One region of the Mesorhizobium sp. M5C.F.Ca.ET.164.01.1.1 genome, then DNA from elsewhere that is predicted to be linked to it. Evidence: riboswitches for the same ligand, from Rfam matches in the RefSeq annotation. Region 1 holds a riboswitch; the other holds the start of a gene.
What was found. Region 1 has a riboswitch for cobalamin ahead of EN807_RS02290 (aromatic ring-hydroxylating dioxygenase subunit alpha). Riboswitches for the same ligand answer to the same signal wherever they lie in the genome.
Positions count from the first base shown of each region.

Region 2: it holds a riboswitch for cobalamin, as region 1 does, so the genes downstream of both, EN807_RS22995 (CbtB domain-containing protein) here and EN807_RS02290 (aromatic ring-hydroxylating dioxygenase subunit alpha) in region 1, are expected to answer to the same signal.

Region 1 is NZ_SRTG01000001.1:491,337-498,665, forward strand. Features, by position in the region: gene EN807_RS02260 (carbohydrate ABC transporter permease) at 1-270, shown strand, start outside; gene EN807_RS02265 (alpha-glucosidase) at 275-1,939, shown strand; gene ugpC (sn-glycerol-3-phosphate ABC transporter ATP-binding protein UgpC) at 1,964-3,076, shown strand; gene EN807_RS02275 (DUF680 domain-containing protein) at 3,172-3,390, opposite strand; gene EN807_RS02280 (DUF680 domain-containing protein) at 3,463-3,684, opposite strand; gene EN807_RS02285 (DUF680 domain-containing protein) at 3,773-3,976, opposite strand; cobalamin riboswitch at 4,501-4,704, shown strand; gene EN807_RS02290 (aromatic ring-hydroxylating dioxygenase subunit alpha) at 4,917-6,164, shown strand; gene EN807_RS02295 (hybrid-cluster NAD(P)-dependent oxidoreductase) at 6,188-7,318, shown strand.
Region 2 is NZ_SRTG01000004.1:58,096-65,424, forward strand. Features, by position in the region: gene mgtE (magnesium transporter) at 1-1,284, shown strand, start outside; gene EN807_RS22970 (MerR family DNA-binding transcriptional regulator) at 1,434-1,820, shown strand; gene EN807_RS22975 (isoprenylcysteine carboxylmethyltransferase family protein) at 1,867-2,358, opposite strand; gene EN807_RS22980 (DUF1624 domain-containing protein) at 2,355-3,347, opposite strand; gene EN807_RS22985 (SRPBCC family protein) at 3,438-3,803, opposite strand; gene EN807_RS22990 (gamma-glutamylcyclotransferase) at 3,856-4,548, shown strand; cobalamin riboswitch at 4,615-4,810, shown strand; gene EN807_RS22995 (CbtB domain-containing protein) at 4,847-5,026, shown strand; gene EN807_RS23000 (CbtA family protein) at 5,042-5,818, shown strand; gene cobU (bifunctional adenosylcobinamide kinase/adenosylcobinamide-phosphate guanylyltransferase) at 5,811-6,332, shown strand; gene cobO (cob(I)yrinic acid a,c-diamide adenosyltransferase) at 6,334-6,951, shown strand; gene cbiB (adenosylcobinamide-phosphate synthase CbiB) at 7,102-7,329, opposite strand, start outside.

The DNA of each region.
Region 1 (7,329 bases):
CTGTCGTTTCCGGTGCTGGCCTCCTTCGCCATATTCCAGTTCCTGTGGGTGTGGAACGACCTGCTGGTCGCGATGGTTTTCCTCGGCACCGAGGGCGACCAGATCGTGCTGACCGCCAAGCTCAACGCATTGCTCGGCTCGCGCGGCGGCGACTGGGAGATCCTGACGACATCGGCTTTCATCACGATCGTCGTGCCGCTGATCGTGTTCTTCTCGCTGCAGCGCTATTTCGTCCGCGGGCTGCTTGCCGGCTCGGTGAAGGGAGGTTGAGCTCATGCAATCCGCTGTGAAAGCGACGTTGAGACCCGACCTCGCAGTCGACCGCGACTGGTGGCGAGGCGCCGTGATCTACCAGATCTATCCGCGCAGCTACCAGGACTCGGACGGCGACGGCATCGGCGACCTCAAGGGCATCATCGGCAGGCTGCCCTACATCGCGGCGCTCGGCGTCGATGCCATCTGGATCTCGCCGTTCTTCAAGTCGCCGATGAAGGATTTCGGCTACGACGTATCAGACTATTGCGACGTCGATCCGATGTTCGGCACGCTGGCCGATTTCGATGCCCTGACCGCCGAGGCGCACAGGGTCGGGCTCAAGGTGATGGTCGACGAGGTGCTGTCGCATACCGCCGACATCCATCCGTGGTTTAGGGAAAGCCGCTCGAGCCGAACCAATCCGAAGGCGGACTGGTATGTCTGGGCCGACGCCAGGCCCGACGGCACGCCACCCAACAACTGGCTGTCGATCTTCGGCGGCTCGGCCTGGCAGTGGGACACCAGCCGCCAGCAATATTACCTGCATAATTTCCTGGCCGAGCAGCCCGATCTCAACTTCCACAGCCGCGCGGTCCAGGATGCGCTGCTCGATGTCACCCGCTTCTGGCTGGAGCGCGGCGTCGACGGCTTCCGCCTCGATACCATCAACTTCTACTTCCACAGCCAGGGCCTGGAGGACAATCCGCCGCTGCCGCCCGAAGAGCGCAACGACCAGACCGCTCCTTCCGTCAACCCTTACAACTACCAGGACCATCTCTACGACAAGAGCCGCCCCGAAAATCTCGGCTTCCTAGAACGCTTCCGCGCGCTGCTCGACGAATATCCGGCGACGGCGGCGGTCGGCGAAGTCGGCGATTCGCAGCGCGGGCTCGAGGTGGTGGCGGCCTATACCGCCGGCAGCAAGCGCGTGCACATGTGCTATTCGTTCGACTTCCTGGCGCCCGAAAAGATCAGCGCGGCAAAGGTGCGTTCGGTGCTGGAAGCCTTCGGCAAGGTTGCGAGCGACGGCTGGTCGTGCTGGGCCTTCTCCAACCATGACGTGATGCGCACTGCCTCGCGCTGGGCGGCGGGCGAGGCCGACCAGACCGCTTATCTCAAGGTGATCTCGGCGCTGCTGATGTCGCTGCGCGGTTCGGTCTGCATCTATCAGGGCGAGGAACTTGGCCTTGGCGAAGCGGAATTGCAATTCGAGGACCTGCAGGACCCCTACGGCATCCGCTTCTGGCCGGAGTTCAAGGGCCGCGACGGCTGCCGCACGCCGATGGTCTGGAATGGCGCCGACGGCAATGGCGGCTTCTCCAAGGTAAAGCCCTGGCTCCCCGTGCCCGCCAAGCACCTATCGCAAGCGGTCGATGTGCAGCAGGGCGACGACAGCTCGCTGCTCGAACACTACCGGCGCTTTCTCGCTTTCCGCCGTTCGCATCCGGCGCTGGCCAAGGGCGAAATAGACTTCATCGAAAGCCAGGGCGATACGGTCGCCTTCACGCGCCGCGAGGGCAACGAGCAGATCGTCTGCGCCTTCAATCTTGGCAGCCGACCGGCCGAAATCGATCTCGGCGGACGCTCGCTGCAACCCTTGCCGGGGCACGGGTTTTCGGGACAGACTGGCGTCGGCTCTATCCGCCTCGGCGGCTACGGCGCCTGGTTGGGGCGTGTCAACTGAATTTGCAATTCACTGGAGGGAATCATGGCCGATGTCACGCTAAGGCAAGTGAAGAAATCATATGGCAATCTCAACATTCTCCACGGCATCGACCTCGACATAAAGTCGGGCGAGTTCATCGTCTTCGTCGGCCCTTCCGGCTGTGGCAAGTCGACCTTGCTGCGGTCCATCGCCGGGCTTGAGGAAATCACCTCCGGGGAGCTCCGGATCGACGGCGAGGTGGTCAACGACGTGCCGCCGTCGAAGCGGGGCATCGCCATGGTGTTCCAGTCCTATGCGCTCTATCCGCACATGACCGTCTACGACAACATGGCGTTCTCGATGAAGATCGGCAAGGAGAGCAAGGCAGAGATCGACAAGCGGGTGCGCCAGGCCGCGGAAATCCTGCAGCTGACAAAATATCTCGACCGCCTGCCCAAGGCGATGTCGGGCGGCCAGCGCCAGCGCGTCGCCATCGGCCGCGCCATCGTGCGCAACCCGAAGGTTTTCCTGTTCGACGAGCCGCTGTCGAACCTCGACGCGGCACTGCGCGTCGCCACCCGCATCGAGATCGCCAAGCTCAAGGAGTCGATGCCGGCTACAACGATGATCTACGTCACCCACGACCAGGTCGAGGCGATGACGCTGGCGGACCGCATCGTTGTGCTCAAGGAGGGCCATATCGAGCAGGTCGGCACGCCGATGGATCTCTACAAGAAACCCGGCAATCTGTTCGTTGCCCAGTTCATCGGCTCGCCGGCAATGAACATCCTGCCGGCGACAATCGACAAATCAGGCGACCCGACCGTCGTCAGTCATGTCGGCGGGCGCAAGGCGACGGTGCCGATCGCCACGCCGGCGTCGGCGAAGGGCGCTTCGGTCAGCTTCGGCGTGCGGCCGGAGGATCTGATGATCGCCACCGGCGCGGATTATCTTTTCGAGGGAACGGTGGATTATGTCGAGCAGCTCGGCGAGGTTCAGCTCGTCTATGTCGACATCGGCCGCGCCGACCTGCCGCTGGTGACCAAGCTGCCCGGCAATGTCGAGGTCAAGCGGGGTGCTGCGCTGCGGTTGAATGCCGATGCAGGAGACCTGCACATTTTCGACGCCGACGGACATTCCTTCACGCTCCACAAGGCGGAAGCAAAGGCGGCCTAACTGCTGGATACAGGCAGTTTGGCGAAGGCAAAAAAAAAGGCAAAAAAACAAGAGCGGCGGGCAAAGCCCGCCGCTCTTGTGCGTTCAGGTCAATGTTAGCGGCCGAACAGGTTGCGGTCGCTGCCGTGGACAGGCTTCTCGTCAGCCGGAACCGGATTCTGCGCCGGGGCCGAATTCTGGATCGAAGCCGTGTACGAGCTGTCGACCGCAACGGCCGGTTGGTTGGCGCCGTTCGATCCATAATTGTCGCTACCGGCAAATGCGCTGCCGACGACGGCCAGAACGGCGGCGGTCGCAAGAACGATCTTCTTCATTTCAGTACTCCTGGATTTTTCGTGTTCCACCAGCGCGGCGGGCAAATGCCGCCGCTGCTGTTAGGATCGACATTAGTTGTTGCCGAAGAGGTTACGGTCGCTGCCGTGGACGGGCTTCTCGTCAGCCGGAACCGGTTTTTGCGCCGAAGCCGAATTCTGAATCGAAGCCGTGTACGAGCTGTTGTCGACCGCAGCGGCCGGCTGGTTGGCGCCGTTCGATCCAAAATTGTCGCTGCCGGCAAAAGCGCTGCCGGAGACGGCCAGAATGGCGGCGGCAAGAATGATCATTTTCATTTCTAGTACTCCTGGATTCGTATCCCCTCAGCGCGGCGGCCGCAGTCGTTATGAAAGACAACGCCGTGCTGCTGTTTGGGATCAGCTGTTAATTGTTGCCGAAAAGGTTGCGATCGGCGCCCTGGACAACGGGCTTTTCAGCGTGAGCCGGCTTCTGAATGGAAGCCGTGTACGAGCTGTCGACCGCAGCGGTCGGCTGGTTGGCGCCGTTGGACCCATAATGGTCGCTGCCAGCAAAGGCGCTGCCGGTGATGGCCAGAACGGCGACGGCAGTAAGAGCAATCTTTTTCATTTTTAGTACTCCAGTATCTTTAGTTTTCCGTCCGTCTAGCGGCGTGTCTTGGGAGGAATTCGCGTCGTTCGGACAGCCCCCGATGTGGGAAGGCCCTTCGGCGGATTCCAATCACTAAGTTGTTCCGTGTGGACCAAGAATCTACATCTTGAAATTGTACCAGATGCTTCTAATAGTGTTATTTTACGTTTAGTTTTCAGAGGCTTATGCCAAAGGCGCCATTCGACCATTTGACGGATTGCCGGACCTGCGTTCACAGCGTCATGCACGCATTGTCAACAGAAACGAACCGTTCGGTTCGATTTTAGAAGCGGCTTAAAAGCCGGTGCCGAGTTGTTGTCGAATCGTTAACCATTAGGCGCCCTCAATGGTTAACATCCTGCGTGCTTTCAGAACCGGCAGCGCTCGCAGCCCGGGTGCAATTTCATCCCCCTCAAACCCCGGCCCACAGGTTTATGGCCGGCCGTGTCGCGCCGCATGGATACGATGTCGCTTTCATGCCGACAGTCAGCCAGCCCTCATGATTAGATCACGCCAACTCAGGTGCCGCTTGGTGACGACGAAGCGGAGAATTGGGAAGCCGGTCAGAACCCGGCGCTGCCCCCGCAACGGTGGTGGAGTTCAAGTCGCAACGGGAGACCACTGGGCCACAAGCCCGGGAAGGTGTCGCGATGAGCCCGCAAGGACACTCCAGAGCCCGGAAACCAGCCCGAGATTTCTAGACTCGACTGATCGCGGTGGGCGGTCAAGAGGTGGATAATGCATGTCTGGCCTGTCGCCGGCCTGCTAGCGATCCTTCCTCCATCACCACCAGTTCAGTCTTTGGAGCGACGTGCGTCCATTTGGACGCACAAAGTACGCTCCAACGCTATGAATTGCGCATCGTGCTTTCCGAATCGATTCCGATTTCGGGCCGATGCGACGGCTATGAGGACAGGACATGGATGCGCGCAACGATATGCTGAGGCTCCTGCACGGCCGCAGGGAAGGCTATTCGCTCGAGCAGCCCTTCTATACCGATGCCGATTTCTTCAAGCTCGACATGGAGCTGATCTGGTATCGCGACTGGCTGTTCATCGGCCACGATTGCGAGTTGCCGAAGCCGGGCAGCTACATCACTGCCCAGATCGGCGACTATCCGGTCGTGCTGGTCCGCGACCAGCAAGGCAGGATCAATGCCTTCCACAATTCCTGTCGGCATCGCGGCAGCCGCGTCTGCAACGCTGACAAAGGCACGGCGGCGAAGCTCGTCTGCCCCTATCACCAGTGGACCTACGAGCTGGATGGCCGGCTTTTGTTCGCAAGGCAGATGGCGGACGGCTTCGACAAGAGTCAGTTCAGCCTGAAGCCGGTGGCTTGCGAAAGCGTTGGCGGCTACATCTTCATCTGCCTGGCCAAGGAGCCCGCCGATTTCGCGCCGATGCGCGCCATGATCGAGCCTTACCTCCTGCCGCACCGGCTGCGGGAGGCAAAAATCGCCTTCGAATCGACCATCGTCGAGAAGGGCAACTGGAAGCTCGTCTGGGAAAACAACCGCGAGTGCTACCATTGCGCCGGCAACCATCCGGAACTGTGCAAGACATTCCCGGAAGCGCCGACCGTGACTGGCGTGCAGGGCGCCGATAGCGATCCGGAGATGCTCGCGCACTGGGCGAGATGCGAGGCGGCGGGCTTGCCAAGCAAGTTCCGCATCGATCCGGCCGGGCAGTATCGCGCCACCCGCGCGCCGCTGCTGCGCGATGCCGTCAGCTACACGATGACGGGAAGACGCGCGGTGAAGAAGAACCTTTCCGACAGCGTTTCGACCGAGCGCATCGGCTCGCTGCTGCTCTATCACTATCCGACGACCTGGAACCACATCCTCGGCGACCATGCCGTCACCTTCCGCGTGCTGCCGATCAGCGCCACGGAAACGGCCGTCACCACCAAATGGCTCGTCCACAAGGACGCGGTCGAAGGCGTCGATTACGATCTCGCCGAACTCACCCATGTCTGGACCGAGACCAACGATCAGGACCGCCGCATCGTCGAGGAAAACGCCTTCGGCATCCTGTCGCCGGCCTATGAGCCCGGCCCCTATTCTGAACTGCATGAGGGCGGCGTCATCCAGTTCGTCGAATGGTACGCCTCCTTCATCGGGCCGCGCCTTGCCGAGGACGGCCGGCCGGCGTTGCGCAGCGTCGCCTGAGAAAGGTCAAGGGTATGAATGCGATGACGGATCTCGGGCTCTACCGCCATCTCGACGAAATGGCGCCCTGGAACGACAGGCTTCAGGTGCTGGAAGTGATCGGCGTCAGCGACGAGGCGCCTGACGTGAAGACCTTCACCTTCCGCTCCGACAACCAGACCTGGTTCCGCTACAGACCGGGGCAGTTCGTGACGCTTGAACTGCCGACCACTGAGGGCCCGCTGATGCGGACCTATACGCTGTCGTCCTCGCCGTCGCGGCCGTTCTCGATCGCGGTGACGGTGAAAGCGCAGGCCGGCAGCCTCGGCACACGCTGGATGTTCGACAATCTGAAACCCGGCGTTCACGTGAAAGCCTATGGGCCGACCGGCGACTTTTCGCTGCACAGCCACCCCGCGGCCAAGTATCTGTTCATTTCGGCCGGCTCCGGCGTGACACCGATGATGTCAATGCTTCGCTGGCTGAACGACTGCGCGCCATGGACAGATGTCGGCTTCGTCAACTGCGCACGAAAGCCCGAGGAGATCATCTTCCGCAAGGAGCTCGAACTGCTCGGCAGCCGCATGCCGGGCCTAACGCTTGGCTTCATGATCGAGGAGCGCTCCAGCCGCGAGGGCTGGTTCGGCCATATGGGCCGGATCGACGCGATACGGCTGCCGCTGCTGGCGCCCGATTTTCGCGAGCGCGAAATTTTCTGCTGTGGTCCCGACCCGTTCATGCGCGCCGTGCAGCAGATGCTTGAGGCGGCCGGATTCGACCTGGCCAACTATCATCAGGAGAGCTTTGCGGCCCCAGTGGTGGAGGAAAAACTGGCCCCGTTCACATCACTGGCAAAGGGTGGGCCGGCAGAGGGTGGGCCGGCAGAGGGCGGGGTCGAGGCACCTGCCGAGGCCGCAACGCCGATCCGCTTCTCGCTTTCGGATGTCGATGCCGACTGCGTTGCCGGCCAGACCGTGCTGCAGACGGCGCGCGCTTCGGGCGTGCGCATCCCAGCGGCTTGCGAGTTCGGCCTGTGTGGAACCTGCAAGGTGAAAAAGGTCTCGGGCACAGTCGAGATGAGCCACAATGGCGGCATCCTCGATCACGAGATCGATGATGGCTTCATCCTTGCCTGCTGTACGAAGCCACTGACGGCGCTCGAAATCGACGCCTGACCGGCGAGGCG
Region 2 (7,329 bases), on a different contig from region 1:
CTGACGCTGAAGCGTGAAGTCGACGACCTGCACCAATCGGAACTTGGCGATCTGCTCGAGGCGCTTCATCCCGAACAGCGCCGCGCGCTGGTCGACTTGTTGGGCGCCGATTTCGACTTTTCCGCGCTGACCGAGGTCGACGAGGCGATCCGCCGTGACATCGTCGACAGCCTGCCCAACGCGCAGATTGCCCAGGGGGTGCAGGATCTCGATTCCGACGACGCGGTCTACATTCTCGAGGATCTCGAAAAGGAAGACCAGGACGAGATCCTGTCGCAACTGCCCTTCACCGAGCGGATCAGGCTGCGCCGCTCGCTCGACTATCCCGAAGAGACCGCCGGCCGCCGCATGCAGACGGAGTTCGTCGCGGTGCCGCCGTTCTGGACGATCGGCCAGACCATCGACTACATGCGCGAGGACAACAACCTTCCCGACCGCTTCAGTCAGATCTTCGTCATCGATCCGAGCTTCAAGCTGCTCGGCGCCATCGATCTCGACCAGATCCTGCGCACCAAGCGTTCGGTCAAGGTCGAAGAGGTCATGCATGAGACAAGGCACGCCATTCCGGCGACGATGGACCAGGAAGAGGCCGCGCGGGAATTCGAGCAGTATGACCTTTTGTCGGCCGCCGTCGTCGACGAGAACGAGCGGCTGGTCGGCGTGCTGACCATCGACGACGTGGTCGACGTCATCCAGCAGGAGGCCGAGGAGGATCTGCTGCGCATGGGCGGTGTCGGCGACGAAGAACTGTCGGACAGTATTTTCTCGACCTCGCGCTCGCGGGTTCCGTGGCTGCTCGTCAACCTTTTGACGGCTTTCCTGGCGGCCTCGGTGATCGGTCTGTTCGACCGCACGATCGAGCACATCGTGGCGCTGGCCGTCCTGATGCCGATCGTCGCGGGCATGGGCGGCAATGCCGGCTCGCAGACCATGACGGTCACGGTGCGGGCGCTGGCAACCAGGGACCTCGACATCTACAATGCCGGCCGCATCATCCGCCGCGAGATGGGGGTGGGCTTCATCAACGGCATCATCTTCGCCATCCTGATCGGCATCGTCGCGGCCGCCTGGTTCCGGGATCCCAATTTGGGCGGCATCATCGCAGCGGCAATGATCATCAACATGTTCGTCGCCGCACTTGCCGGCATCCTGATCCCGCTGCTGCTCGACCGGTTCAAGATCGACCCGGCCGTGGCTTCGGCGGTTTTCGTCACGACGGTCACCGACGTCGTCGGCTTCTTTGCCTTTCTCGGGCTCGCCACATGGTGGTTCGGCGTGCGCTGAGCGAACGTGCGGTTATGCCTTCAATTGACTTTTACGTAAATGCCATGCGAGATTTTGGAACTGCCTGTCGGCCGATTCTGACGCGCGTCTGGACGATAGCGAGGCCGCATGGTTGGAACTCGCAGCGCGGCTGCGCATTTGGAGTGACGATGCGGGAATATTATTCGATCACCGAACTGACCCGCGAATTCGATGTTTCGACGCGGACGCTGCGCTTCTACGAGGACGAAGGGCTGGTGCAGCCGGTTCGGCGCGGCCGCACGCGGCTGTTTCGCCCGTCGGACCGGCATCTCATCCGCCAGATCATGCGCGGCAAGAGGCTCGGCTTTTCGATCAATGAAATCCGCGAAATCATCCAGATGTATAAGGAGCCGCCCGGGGAGGTCGGTCAGCTCAACCTGATGATCAAACGCATTGAGGAAAAGCGCGAGGATCTGCGCCAGAAGCGCCGGGACCTCGAAGAGACCTTGGCCGAACTCGACCAGGCCGAGGAATCCTGCGTCGAGCGATTGGTGGAGCTCGGCGTCAACACCTGACCGGCCTTTTCGATAATTCTACTCTGAAAAGACCTTGCGGCACGCCTCAAATCCAGCGCCGCACCTTTTTCGCGTAATCCCGGTATTTCTTGCCGAATTTCGTCGTCAGAACTTTTTCCTCGCCCTCAATCGCCATTTTCTGCGTTGCGAAGGCGGCGATGATCGCCAGCGGCAGGAACCATACGATCCCCGAGACAAGGGCCACGCCGATCAGCAGCAGCGTGTTGGCCAGATATATCGGGTTGCGGCTGACAGCAAAGGGACCTGATGTCACCAGATGGTCCGGCACGGCGTTTGGGTGGAGCGTAGTCTTTGCCCGGATCATGGTGCGGATCGCCGTGAACCAGAGTGCGACGACGCCGAACAATGCCACCCAGCCGGCCGCGAACAGGATGTCGCCGAGCAGGCCGCCGATCCATGGCAGCGGGTAGAGCAAGCCAAGCGCGATGCTGACGGCGATGGCCGCGACATAGATCAGCGGCGGCCACGGTATAAACCCCGGTTTTGGTTGCCCCGGTTTCTGTTGATGGTCGGTCATTGTGTTCCTCCCTCCATCAAAGTGCTGTCGGCTTTGGCAGTGCAGGCGCCGGCGAGCTCATCGAGATGTGCCTTCCAATCCGCAGCCCGGTCGTTGCGGTAGAGCCGATCAAGCGTGGCCTCGCCCTCGAGTGTATCGAGCATGCACACACAATAGCTGGAGCAGAACTCCGTGTCGCGCGATTGCTCGCACGATGTCTGACATTCTTTCAGGAAGGTGACCTGCCTGGTCTCGGCCGGTGCCGGCACCACTTGCGAAAGCAGCCAGACCGAGCCGATCAGCACCGGCTGGTGGATCAGATAGAAGGCGAGGCTGTGCCGGCCGATAAAGACCAGCGGATTTGTCCAGCGGCCGGGCGTCAGGCCCGCCAGCCGGCTCAGCATGCCGGAAGCGAAGGCGAGTTTTGCCGCCGCGATGCCCACAAGCACGGCGCCGAACCATGGAAACAGCGGGACATAATCGTTGGAGCGAGGATTGGTTGCCGACAGGCCGACCCACCAAAGGGCCGGATGGTCGAAGATCTCGGACCTGAGGTAGAACGGCGCGGTGATGACGAAAGCCGCGACAACAAGCGTCAGCAGCGCCGGCAGCCGCAGAAACGCCAGGCCGAGCAGGCTGGCGAGCGCGATCTCGTGCAGGATACCGAAGAAGATGAAACTGTCCGGCGTGGCAAGCCTCGTGGCAGCCGATATGGCGAGCGCCGCACCAGCGACCATGGCGAAGCGTTTCCAGAAACCGTTCCAGCGGATCTGTTTGCCATGGGCGAGGAACAGACTGACGCCGACCAGGAACAGGAAGGTCGAAGCGATGCAGCGCGCGTAGAATTTCCACCAGCCGAAGGCGGTCAGGCCGGGATCGGTGTAGCCGAAGAATTCGAGATCCCAGGTGAAATGGTAACTCGCCATGGCAAGCAAAGCGACCCCGCGGGCAACGTCGATGGCGATGATGCGCTTGGATCGGTCCTGAACGGTCGGCGTAGGGATGCTCATGGTCTCGCAATCTGATTCAGCACTGCAAGACGACTATCATGGTTGCCCCCGACAAAAGAAGGCGGGCCAACCCACTTCGATGTTCAGGGCTTAGGCTGAGGCGTTTCGTGCCGTTCGCGCACCCAGTTGTGGAAGCGATGCAATTTCATATTCCTCGGGCATCAGCACGCCGGCCTTGTGGCGCATCGAGCGCAGGCCTTTCTGGTTGATCTCGCAGATATCAGCGTCTTCCTCCAGCACCTGCCTGCCGAAGGCGACGATGTTGTCGATATCAGCCGTTGGATCGGCGAGCGCTTCGGGCGAAAAAAGCCATTCGGCGGTCAGTTCGGTTTGCTCCGAGCGAGCGGCACCAGCCGCACGGTCCTGACATAGTCGACATGGCCGACGATGAAGGCTGGCTCCTGAGATGCTCCAGCCGACATCCCGGCTATTCGTTGTCAATTGGGGCGACAGCATTGCCGGATTCGGTCGTGATGCCTAATCATGCCGGAAGCGAAGGGATTGTGACATGACCGCACGACAGATGTCGCTAACAGCCGAACTGGTGGCGCGCTGTTGGCGCGAGATCGAGGATGCCGGTCCCAATCCGGACGCGGCGCATCTGGATGACCGCGACTATGACGCAATGCTCGACGAATTCCAGGCTGAACTCCCAGCCTCCGAACCGCTGTGGTTGTTCGGCTATGGCTCACTGATTTGGAAGCCGGAAATCGACCACGTCGAGGAACGTGTCGCCGTAGCGCGCGGCTGGCACAGGTCTTTTTGCATGAACATGACGCGCTGGCGCGGCACCAAGCAGAGCCCGGGGCTGATGATGGCGCTGGACCGTGGCGGACAGTGCAAGGGTGTCGCCTTTCGGCTGAGCGATGGCGATCGCCGCGCGCAGCTCGACAAGCTTTTTCGGCGTGAGGTGACGCTGAAGCCGACGAGCTATCGTCCGCGCCTGCTCTCGCTGGCAAGCGACAGCGGGCCGTTCAAGGCGCTGGCCTTCGTCATCAACCGCAAGGGGACGACCTATGCCGGACCGCTCGGGGAAGACGAGGTGGCCGAAAAGCTCTCCACATCCTGCGGGCACTGGGGATCAGGCGCCGACTACCTATACAACACGGTGAAAAACCTGGAAGAGCGCGGCATTCACGACCGCCATCTGTGGCGGCTGCAACAGCTGGTTGCCGAGCGGATCACTGCCTCGAAGCCTTGAGACCGCGTGGCGCATTCGCGCTGGTAGCTGGCGGAATTTGGTTTGCCGGGCGCGACGATTCTGCCTATAGTCGCAGCCGTCGTCGGTTCCGTTAGGGACCAAGAGGGAATGCGGTGAGGGTGAATTTCTGCCCAATGCCGTGGCTGCCCCCGCAACTGTGTGCGGTAGTCCGCTCCATATGCCACTGAAGAGTTTCTTCGGGAAGGTGGGGAAGGGCGTTGATCCGCGAGCCAGGAGACCTGCCGGCGACAGGAAAACTGACTTCTATGCCCTCGGGTGGAGGGCGAAAGGACAAGACATGAACACCGCTTCCATCTCGCTCGGCGCTTCCGTCTCCTCGCAGTCGCGCTTCGTGCAGCTGGCGCTTGCTGCATTTCTCGGCATTTTCGTCATGGGCTTTGTCGGCTTCTCGCAAATCGATGCGGTCCACAATGCCGCCCACGACTATCGCCATTCGATGGCGTTTCCCTGCCACTGACGAGGGGCTGACATCATGACACTGTTTCGCAACGTCGTGTTCATCGCGGCGATCGCAGGGCTTGTGGCTGGCGTCGTTCTCGCCTGCATGCAGGCCTATGCCACCGTGCCGCTCATTCTGAAAGCGGAAGTCTACGAACAGGCCGGCGGTGGTCACACGCATGACCATGCCGCGGCGCCGGCTGCGAACGCCGGGGATAGCAATGCCATGACCAGCGCGGCGCCAGCGCCGGCCGAAGCTGCCGCCCCGGAAGAGGAGGGCTGGACGCCGGCCGACGGCTTCGAGCGCTTCGCCTTCAATGTCGTTGCCAATGTGGTCACCGGCATCGGCTTTGCGCTGATCCTGGTCGCCGCTTCGGAGTTCGCCGGCGGCATCGGCAATTGGCGTCAGGGCCTGTTCTGGGGCCTTGCCGGCTTTGCCGTATTCACGCTGGCTCCGAACCTTGGCCTGCCGCCCGAATTGCCGGCGATACCGGCGGCCGATCTCACCCAGCGCCAGATCTGGTGGACGGCGACCGTGATGGCGACCGCGGCCGGTCTCGGCCTGTTTGCCTTCCGCAAGTCGTTGCCACTTGCGCTGATTGCCGTAGCGTTGATAGTGGCGCCGCATATCGTCGGCGCGCCGCAGCCCAACAGTTTCGAATCGCCGATCCCGGAAGGCCTGCATCACCAGTTCGTGGTGGCGGTGACGCTGACCAATCTGGTGTTCTGGCTGGTGCTCGGCGCCATCGTCGGCGTGGTGCGTGGCCGCTTGACCGGCACCGCGACCGGCCTGCGCGACAGCTTTGCCTGATCGCGTTGTCGGGACGCTGACCCTGGTCACCGGCGGTGCACGCTCCGGCAAGAGCGCGCATGCCGAAAAATTGGCGACGGCCTGCCCGCCGCCGTGGGCCTATATCGCCACGGCGCAAGCCTATGACGACGAGATGCGCGAGCGTATTGCGCTGCATCGGTCGCGGCGCGGCGAGGGCTGGACGACCATCGACGCGCCGCTCGATCTCATCGGCGCGATCGAGGCGCTGCCTGACGGCCGGCCCGTCCTGATCGACTGCCTGACTTTGTGGCTGACCAACCATATGCTGGCCGAACATGACGTTGAGGCCGAATGCCGAGGGCTGGCGGATGTGCTGTCACGACCGCGCGGGCCGTGGTTCGTGGTTTCCAACGAGGTTGGCCAGGGCATCGTGCCGGACAATGCGTTGGCTCGCCGGTTTCGCGATGCCGCCGGCCGGCTCAACCAGCAAGTCGCAGCAGTGTCCGATACGGTGCTGCTGATGGTGGCGGGGCTGCCGCTCAAGGTGAAGTGACATGGCTGATACTATCGATCCCAATGACGAGGAGCGCCATCGCGCCAAGATGGGCAAGCGCAAAGCGGTGCAGGACGCCGAGGTCGCGGCAAAGACGGTCGAGAAGGGGCTGCTGATCGTCAACACCGGGCCCGGCAAGGGCAAGACCACTGCCGCCTTTGGGCTGGCGCTGAGGATGCTCGGCTACGGCAGGCGCGTCGGCGTCGTCCAGTTCATCAAGGGCAAATGGCACACCGGCGAGAAGGACGCCTTTGCCGCCTTCGGCGACCGGGTCGTCTGGCACACGATGGGCGAGGGTTTCACCTGGGAGACACAGGATCTGAAGCGCGATATCGCCGCCGCCGAGGCGGCCTGGGCCAAGGCGCTCGAGCTGATGGCCGATCCATCGATCAGCCTTCTGGTGCTCGACGAGCTGAACATCGCGCTGCGCTACGATTATCTCGATCTCGACAAGGTGGTGGCGGCGCTGAAAGGGCGCCGCGAAAACCTGCATGTCGTCGTCACCGGCCGCAACGCCAAGCCGGCGCTGGTCGAGGCGGCCGATCTCGTCACCGAGATGGGCGTGACCAAGCACCACTTTTCCGCCGGCGTGAAGGCACAGCAAGGCATAGAATTCTGACCCGCGCTTGAGGCTTCAAGTTGCTTTGTGACGGCAATTATGCTATGGATTTATGCATGGTGCTGATTTGCGCCCGCGACCCGCCGCCGAGGCGGTTTTTTATTTTAGCCGATCTTGGCCGGCCGCGTTGCGGATCTGCATTGAACGTCGTCAGGCGGCGATGACGATGACCGACAGCAAGCCGAACAGCGCGATCAGCAAAAAGTCGGCGACCCGATAGAGTTTCAGCGCCCGCCTGATGTCGGCGCTCTCGGCATCGCGGTGGCCGCCTTCGCCCATGAACGCATCATCGACCATGACGCCGTCATAGGAACGCGGGCCGGCGAGCGCCAGGCCGAGAGCGCCGGCCATCGCCGCCTCCGGCCAGCCGGCATTGGG